DNA from 2 places in the Mesorhizobium sp. ArgA1 genome. Region 2 is predicted to be linked to the other one. Evidence: riboswitches for the same ligand, from Rfam matches in the RefSeq annotation. Region 2 holds a riboswitch; the other holds the start of a gene.
The links. A riboswitch is a leader RNA that binds a small molecule or an ion and turns the genes downstream of it on or off. The one in region 2 is predicted to bind S-adenosylmethionine.

Region 1 (4,412 bases), on a different contig from region 2:
GTTGCGTACCGACAACTCCGACGCCGATGTGGTCCTGGTTGACGGCGTCGGGCCTTCGCACAAGGCAACCGACGTGCTGGAATAGGTGGGGATCAAGAATTCGATTGTCGCGTAAATCGCAGTTTTGCGATGGTCAGACAGGCGCACGCTGAAATTGCCGCTCCAACTGGGGGCAAACGCCGTCACTGGGAGGCCAGATTTCCATGTCGATGCAGACGATTCGCGGCGATCTGCTGCAACTTGCGCTCGATGGGCAATTCGATGTCATCGTGCATGGCTGCAATTGCCAGTGCGCGATGGGCAAAGGCATTGCGCTGTCCATTAAAGCAGCGCTTTCCCGAGGCCTATGCGGCCGACCGCGCGACCGTGAAGGGCGATCCCGCCAAGCTCGGACGCATATCGGTCGCCGAGATCAGGCGTGGGGACCGGACCTTTCATATCGTCAACGGCTACACGCAATTCCACTGGCAAGGGCAGGGTGTGAAAGCCGACTATGAGGCGATCCGAAAGGTCATGCGGGCAGTCAAGGTCCAATTCACCGGCAAACGCATCGGCTATCCGAAAATCGGCGCTGGCCTGGCCGGTGGCGACTGGGAAAAGATCGCCTCGATCATCGCGGGCGAGCTTGCTGGCGAAGATCACACCTTTGTCGAGTACGCCGGGTAGCGTCTCCGGCAAACTCTACCGCTTCAGCAAGAACACCGCCTGCTGGCCGAAGAAATTCCAGAACCACCATGGCATTGACAGGCCGATCTTCTGGCCGTTGCCGTCGAGCGCGGTCGCCCTTTCCACCGAGGCGCCGAGCTCCTCGACCAGGTTGACGAAGTCGCGGATGGTGCAGAAGTGGATGTTGGGCGTGTCGTACCAGGAATAGGGCAGATCCTCGGTCACCGGCATCCGTCCCTTGAAGAACAGCGACAGCCGCACCCGCCAATGGCCGAAATTGGGGAAGGAGACGATGGCGCGGTTGCCGATCCGCAAGAGTTCGTCGAGCACCAGCTTCGGGTTGCGGGTCGCCTGCAGCGTCTGCGACAGGACGACGAAGTCAAAACCCTTGTCGGGATAGAATTCGAGGTCGGTGTCGGCGTCGCCCTGGATGACCGAGAGGCCGCGCGCCACGCACTCATTGACGCCGCGCTGCGACAGTTCCAGCCCGCGACCGTCGACCTGCTTGGTCTCCTGCAGGAGTTCGAGCAGCAGGCCGTCGCCGGAGCCGACGTCGAGCACCCGCGAGAGCGGCGGGATGAGGCCGGCGACGACTTCGAGGTCGACGCGCTGGGCGCGGTTGACGCTCATTGCTTCGATCCCTGGCCGAAAAGTCTGCAACTTCTAGGGGTCATGCGCTGAGCCCTCTCGCCCTTGCAGCGGAGCCGATGAAGCCGTTGATGGCGGCGAACAGTTCCGGCTCGTCGAGCAGGAAGGCGTCATGGCCGCGATCGGTGTCGATCTCGACGAAGGAGACGGAAGCGCCGGCGGCGTTGAGTGCATGCACGATCGAGCGGCTCTCCTCTGTCGGGAACAGCCAGTCCGAGGTGAAGGAGACCAGGCAAAATCGCGTCTTTGTGCCGGCGAAGGCATCGGCCAGCCGGCCGCCATGGTCGGCGGCAAGGTCGAAATAGTCCATCGAACGGGTCATGTAGAGGTAGGAGTTGGCATCGAAGCGGTCGACGAAGGTCATGCCTTGGTGGCGCAGATAGCTTTCGATCTGGAAATCGGCATCGAAACCGAAGGTCAGCGCTTCGCGATCCTGCAGATTGCGGCCGAATTTCCTGTGCAGGGCGGCCTCCGACAGATAGGTGATGTGGGCGGCCATGCGCGCCACCGCCAGTCCCTTTTCCGGGCGCGCACCATGCTCGAAATATTTGCCGCCATGCCAGTCTGGGTCGGCCATGACGGCCTGGCGGCCGACCTCGTGGAAGGCGATGTTCTGCGAGGAATGGCGCGCGCCGGTGGCGATCGGCAGCGCCGAGAAGACGCGCTCGGAATAGCACGATGCCCATTCCAGCACCTGCATGCCGCCCATCGAGCCGCCGAGCACACAAAACAATTTTTCGATGCCGAAATGGTCGACCAGCATCAGCTGCGCCCGCACCATGTCGCGGATGGTTATGATTGGCAGGTCGAGCCCATAGGGCTTGCCGGTGGCCGGATTGGTCGAGGCCGGACCGGTCGAGCCGAGGCAGCCGCCGATGACGTTGGAGCAGATGACGAAGAAGCGGTTGGTGTCGATGATCCTGCCGGGGCCGATCAGCACTTCCCACCAGCCCGGTTTGCCGGTCACCGGATTGGTGCTGGCGACATGCTGGTCGCCGGTCAGGGCGTGGCAGACAAGGATGGCGTTGGAGCGGGCGTCGTTCAGCGTGCCGTAGGTCTGGTAGGCGATCTGGAATGGCGACAAAAGCGTGCCGGCGTCGAGCTTCAGCGGCTTGTCGGCGCCGAAATGCAACACGGGGCTCGACGGGTTGTCGGCCTCGTTGTTGGTTTTTGTAGCGCGGAGCGCGGTCATGTGACTCTCCTTGCCCGCCGTCAGGCAATAAAAAACCGGCAATGCGATCGCAAAGCCGGTTACGTCACGCAAACGGCCCTTTAGCGAGTTGTTTAACGTGGCTGCAAGCCGACCGGCCAAATCACCACGGAACGTCGCGTTCTTCTAGAACTCGCGCGGCCCGGCGTCAACGGCCAGGGTGGGACCAGGCATTGCACGCCCCAGCAGCCTCTCGACAACAGCGGCCACGGCTTGTATTTCCGCTGCGGCCTCCGGACGGCGGCATTTCAGACGGATTTGCGACATGGACAATAAAGCGGACAAGGCACGGCCGACGCCCCGCGCGGGCATCATGGACATAGAAGCCTATGTGCCGGGCAAGAGTACGGCGCCGGCCGGCGTCGCCAAGGTCCATAAATTGTCGTCCAACGAGAACCCGCTCGGGCCCTCACCGAAGGCAATCGAGGCCGCGCGTGAAGTTGCCGCCAGGCTCGACGTCTATCCCGACGGCACGGCCCGCCGGCTGCGCGAGGCGATCGCCGAAGTGCACGGTCTCAACCCGGCAAACATAATCTGCTCCAACGGCTCGGACGAGATTTTGGGCCTGCTGGCGCAGACCTATCTGGCGCCGGGCGACGAGGCGATTTTTACCGAACACGCCTTCATGGTCTACAAGATCTACATCCAGTCGGCGGGGGCCAGGCCGGTTGCGGTCAAAGAGACCGAGGAGCGCGCCGATGTCGACGCGATCCTGGCTGCGGTTACGCCGCGGACCAAAATCATCTTTCTCGCCAATCCCAACAATCCGACCGGAACCTATTTGCCGTTCCAGGAGGTGCGTCGGCTCCATGCCGCGCTGCCGGGCAATGTGCTTCTGGTGCTTGACGCGGCCTATGCCGAATATGTGCGACGCAACGACTATGAGGCCGGCATCGAGCTGGCGGGCAGTGCGCAGAATGTGGTCATGACCCGCACCTTCTCCAAGCTCGGCCTTGGCGGCGCGCGCATCGGCTGGATGTATGGCCCGCTGCACATCGTCGATGCGATCAACCGCATCCGCGGGCCTTTCAACGTCAATGCAACGGCGATCGAGGCCGGCATCGCGGCGATCCGCGACCGCGCCCATGTCGAGCGCAGTTCGTTGCACAATGAGACCTGGCTTACCTGGCTGAATGAAGAGCTGACGAAGCTTGGTCTCAGGGTGACGCCGAGTGTCGGCAATTTCGTCCTCATCCACTTTCCGCAGGACAAGAAGCATTCGGCAGAGGCAGCGGACGAGTATCTCACCCAGCGCGGCTATATATTGCGGCGGGTTACCGGGTATGGCTTCCCCAACGCGCTGCGCATGAGCGTCGGCACGGAAGAAGCCAATCGCGGTGTGATTGCCGCGCTCACGACATTCCTGAAAAGCTGAAGCACATGACATCACCGATGTTCGAGAAAATCGCGCTGGTCGGCATCGGCCTGATCGGCTCGTCACTGGCACGCGTCATCCGCCGCGAAGGTTTGGCCAGGCATGTCGCCATCGCGACGCGCAGCCCGACCACGCTGGCGCGTGCGAAGGAGCTTGGTCTCGGTGAGTCCTATACTGCAGACGCAAAAGAAGCGGTTCGCGATGCCGACCTTGTCGTCGTTTCGGTGCCGGTCGGCTCGTCGGGCGAGGTGGCGGAGGAAATCGCGCCGGCCCTGAAAGAGGGTGCCATCCTCACCGATGTCGGTTCGACCAAGGCCTCCGTCATTGCACAGATGCAGCCGCATGTGCCGGAAGGCGTGCATTTCATACCTGGGCATCCGCTGGCCGGTACGGAGAAGTCAGGCCCGGATGCCGGTTTTGCCGAGCTGTTCGAAAACCGCTGGTGCATCTTCACGCCGCTGCCGGGCACCGATCCGGCCGCGCTGGAAAAGCTCTCGGAGTTCTGGCGGCGCT
Region 2 (4,412 bases):
CGATGCCCGCTTGCGTCTCGGTGCCCTTGACGTCGCCGACCAGCTTGCAACAGCCGTCGCTCGCCTTCTTCAGCCAGTCCATCAGCACGAACTTGTCCGAAATCACCGCATCGAGGCGGCCATTCTGCAGGTCGGTAATCGCCTCTTCCTGGGTCGGATAAAGTTTTGCCTCGGCACCGGCCTTGCCGTAGGCATTCTGGGCGTAGTCGGCTTGGGTGGTCGAGGCCTGCGCGCCCACCGTCTTGCCGGCAAGGGCGGCCGGTTCGGTGGAGGTGAGGTCGCTGTCCTTCGGCGCCACAAGCGCCAGCGGCGTGGTGTAGTATTTGTTGGTGAAGGCCACCTGCTTCTTGCGCTCCTCGGTGATGCTCATCGAGGCGATGATGGCGTCGAATTTTTTCGCCTGCAGCGCCGGAATGATGCCGTCCCAGTCCTGGGTGACAATCTCGCATTCAACCTTCATCTGCGCACAGAGCGCATTGGCGATATCGATGTCGAAGCCTTCGACCTTGCCGTCCGCGGTGATGGTGTTGAAGGGCGGATAGGCGCCCTCAGTGCCGATCTTCAATTTTTCCTGCGCCTGTGCCAGCGAGCCGGCCGCCATCACCAGCATGGCAGCGCCGGCTGCCGATATGATCCATCTTGATATCTGCATTTTTGGTTCCCCTTACGCGCCGGTCTCTTGCCGGCCACCGAAAGGCAGCCAAGCATGGCGGGGCAACGCAGGCAAGTATTTTGCCTGGCGGTGATCAAGCTTCAGCCGGCGGTTCGGAAATGCTTGGAGAGTTTCAGGCCTTGGGCCTGGTAGTTGGAACCGAGATCGGTGCCGTACAGCGCCTGCGGCCGCTTCAGCATGTGCTCGTAGACCAGCCGGCCAACGATCTGGCCATGGTCGAGAATGAACGGCACTTCGTGGCTGCGCACTTCGAGCACTGCCCGGCTGCCGGTGCCGCCGGACGCCGAATGGCCGAAGCCGGGATCGAAGAAGCCGGCATAGTGGACGCGGAATTCACCGACCAGCGGATCGAAGGGCGTCATCTCGGCGGCGTAGAGCGGCGGCACGTGCACCGCCTCACGGCTGACCAGGATGTAGAATTCGTCGGGATCGAGCACCAGTTCGCCGGCGCCGCTCTTGTAGAGCGGCTCCCAGAAATCGACGACGTTCTGCGCGGCGCGCTTGTCGACGTCGACCAGTCCGGTGTGATGCTTGCCGCGATAGCCCACCAGGCCGTTCCGATCGCCGTCAAGGTCGATGGACAGCGCAATGCCGCCGCCGGAAATGTTGGGCGGCTCGGTCGCCACCAGCATTTCCGCGTGGTGCAATTCCTTGAGTTCGCTCTCCGACAGGAGTGCATTGCCGGTGCGGAATCTGATCTGCGACAGCCGCGAGCCCGCACGCACGACAATCGGGAAGGTGCGCGGGCTGACCTCCAGATAGAGCGGCCCATGATAGCCGGCGGCGATCTTGTCGAACTCGTGGCCGCGATCGGTCATCACCCGGGTGAAGATATCGAGCCGTCCGGTCGAACTCTTCGGATTGGCCGAGGCGGACACGTTTGCAGGCAGCGCCAGGCTTTCGAGCAGCGGCACGATGTAGACGCAACCGGTTTCCAGCACCGCGCCCTCGGCGAGACTGAACTCGTGCAGTTTCAGCCGGTGAAGCTTGTCGGCCACCAAATGGTCGGGACCCGGCAGGAAGGAGGCGCGTACGCGAAAAGCCTTGTCACCGAGCCTGAGATCGAGGCTGGCCGGCTGGACCTGGTCGGCGTCGAGCGCGCGCGGCGACTTCAGCGCGCCGGACTGAAACAGCGCGGAAATGTCCTGATCGGGAAGAATGCCTGTCTGCCGCAAAAGGCTGGCTCCATTCCAACTGGTACAAACCTCTTAATGAAGCCGGCAATTGACGCAAGCATGGCTGAGGTCTAAAGGGTCGTTATCCCGTGGTGATTTGGCCGGTCGGCTTGCAGCCACGTTAAACAAGTCGCTAAAGGACCGTCGGGCCGCAAGGCCGTATGGACCGGTTGCGACTTTCGCGGCCGGTTTTTTTGTGTCTGGAACAAAAACGATGAGCACCAAGAAGCGTAACTGGAAGCCTCAGACCGCACTCGTGCACGGGGGAACGCTGCGTTCCCAGTTCGGCGAAACGTCGGAAGCGATGTACCTGACCCAAGGCTATGTCTATGAAACGGCACAGGCCGCCGAAGCCCGTTTCAAGGGCGAGGAGCCTGGCTTCATCTATTCGCGCTACGCCAACCCGACCGTCGACATGTTCGAAAAGCGCATGTGCGCGCTGGAAGGTGCCGAAGATGCGCGCGCCACCGCATCGGGCATGGCGGCGGTGACGGCCGCCCTTTTGTGCAGCGCCAAGGCCGGCGACCATATCGTTGCGGCGCGCGCGCTGTTCGGCTCCTGCCGCTGGGTGGTCGAGACGCTGGCGCCGAAATACGGCATCGAGGCGACGCTGGTCGACGGCACCGACATCGCCAACTGGGAAAAGGCGGTCAGGCCGAACACGAAACTGTTCTTCCTGGAAAGCCCTACCAATCCGACCTTGGAAGTGGTCGACATTGCCGCCGTCGCATCGCTGGCGACCTCGATCGGCGCCAGGCTGATCGTCGACAATGTCTTTGCCACGCCCTTGCAGCAGAAGCCCTTGCTGCTCGGCGCCCACATCGTCGTCTATTCCGCCACCAAGCACATTGACGGCCAGGGACGCTGCCTGGGTGGCATCATCCTGTCGGACAAGAAGTGGATCGACGAGAATCTGCACGACTATTTCCGCCACACCGGTCCGAGCCTGTCGCCGTTCAACGCCTGGACGCTGCTGAAGGGCCTGGAAACATTGCCCGTGCGCGTGCGCCAGCAGACGGAAAGTGCGGCCAAGATCGCCGACTTCCTGGCCGGGCAGCCGCAGATCGCCCGCGTCATCTATCCCGGCCGCGCCGACCACCCGCAGGCCGATATCGTCAAGAAGCAGATGACTGGCGGCTCGACGCTGATCTGCCTCGACGTCAAGGGCGGCAAGCAGGCCGCTTTCGCCTTGCAGAACGCGCTCGACATCGTGCTGATCTCCAACAATCTCGGCGACGCCAAGAGCCTGATCACCCATCCGGCGACGACGACGCACAAGAACCTCAGCGACGAGGCGCGCGCCGAGCTCGGCATCGGGCCGGGAACGCTGAGGCTGTCGGTTGGTCTCGAGGATACGGATGATCTGCTCGATGACGTCGAACAGGCGCTGAAGGCGGCCAAGTAGCGGCCTGGTCCGAAAAGCGAGGCAAAAGCCCGGCGTCGATCAGGCGCCCGACGAGGCCTCTTCCAGGTCCGTCATCGCCCTGGTGCGGATGGTCATGGCATTGCCGCGCCATTCGACCGCGCCGCCGAGCCAGCCGCGCGCCCAGATGGCGGGAAGCATCACATCGCGCACGATCATGGCGGTGACGATGCGCGGCGACAAATACCAGCCTTTGGCCCAGGCGAGCAGGCATTCCGGCACGTAGGCAAAGGCCAGGACAGCCAAGGCCGTGGTCGGCAGGCTGACGCCGGCGCTTGCCGCTGCGACCAGCGCCAGCAGCAACGGCACCGCCGCGCCGGTCAGGATTTCGGGCGTGTAGAACAGCGGGAAGGTGACGCGGCGCAGCCGCGCCCAGCGCGTCTGGCGCGACCAGATCTCGGCAAAGGTGCGCTGGCCGAGCGGCTGTTCGAACGGCGAGGCAACGAGATTGACGTGCAGGCCGAGCCCATTGACCAGCTTGGTCGCGGCAGCATCTTCGGCGATCTCCGCGGCAAGCGCCTCGATGCCGCCATTGGCGTCAAGCATCGGCTTGTTCCACAGCATGCTCTTGCCCTGGGCAAAGCCGAGGCCAAGGGCTTCGCCGGCATATTGCCAGCGCGCCTGCAGCGTGTTGAGGAAGGCGCATTCGACCTCGGCCCAGAACCCATCCGGCCGCGAGCCGATCGGGGTCGAGCAGACAAGCCCGGTGTCCGGCCGCCAGGCCGCCATCAGATGCTGTACGTAGTCGACAGGCATCAGCACGTTGGAATCGGCCAGGATGACCCAGTCGTGCTGCGCCGCCAGCCAGCCCTTGACGCAGTTGTTGAGCTTCGGGTTGGCGCTGACCCGGTCATCGCCGATGAGGAGCTGTGCCGGAATCTCGGGATGGTGGGCGATTGCAGCGTTGATAAGCTTGACCACGGGGTCTTCGGAATGGGCGACGCAGAAGATCAGCTCGTAATGCGGCCAGTCGAGGGAGAAGGCGCGCTGAAGCGTCTCCCGCGTGAAAGCCTCCACGCCGCGCGACGGCACGACGATCGAGACTGGTGCCGCCTTTGCAGCGGGCGGCGTGATGAGGAGCGGCCGCTTCAGGCTAAGCGAGGCCAGCACAATGCTGGCGAGGTTGGAGAGGAGCAGGAGT

Region 1: another riboswitch for S-adenosylmethionine. It lies ahead of metX (homoserine O-acetyltransferase MetX); the one in region 2 lies ahead of ACWGTI_RS16060 (O-succinylhomoserine sulfhydrylase).

What each region holds. Positions count from the first base shown of each region.
Region 1 is NZ_JBSKBQ010000001.1:1,214,442-1,218,853, reverse strand. It holds gene ACWGTI_RS05945 (DUF1330 domain-containing protein) at 1-85, shown strand, start outside; gene ACWGTI_RS05940 (phosphatase) at 274-666, shown strand; gene metW (methionine biosynthesis protein MetW) at 682-1,296, opposite strand; gene metX (homoserine O-acetyltransferase MetX) at 1,337-2,506, opposite strand; SAM riboswitch at 2,567-2,644, opposite strand; gene hisC (histidinol-phosphate transaminase) at 2,790-3,899, shown strand; gene ACWGTI_RS05920 (prephenate/arogenate dehydrogenase family protein) at 3,905-4,412, shown strand, end outside.
Region 2 is NZ_JBSKBQ010000006.1:56,590-61,001, forward strand. It holds gene ACWGTI_RS16050 (ABC transporter substrate-binding protein) at 1-652, opposite strand, end outside; gene ACWGTI_RS16055 (2'-deoxycytidine 5'-triphosphate deaminase) at 754-1,848, opposite strand; SAM riboswitch at 1,928-2,005, shown strand; gene ACWGTI_RS16060 (O-succinylhomoserine sulfhydrylase) at 2,063-3,253, shown strand; gene ACWGTI_RS16065 (glycosyltransferase) at 3,293-4,412, opposite strand, start outside.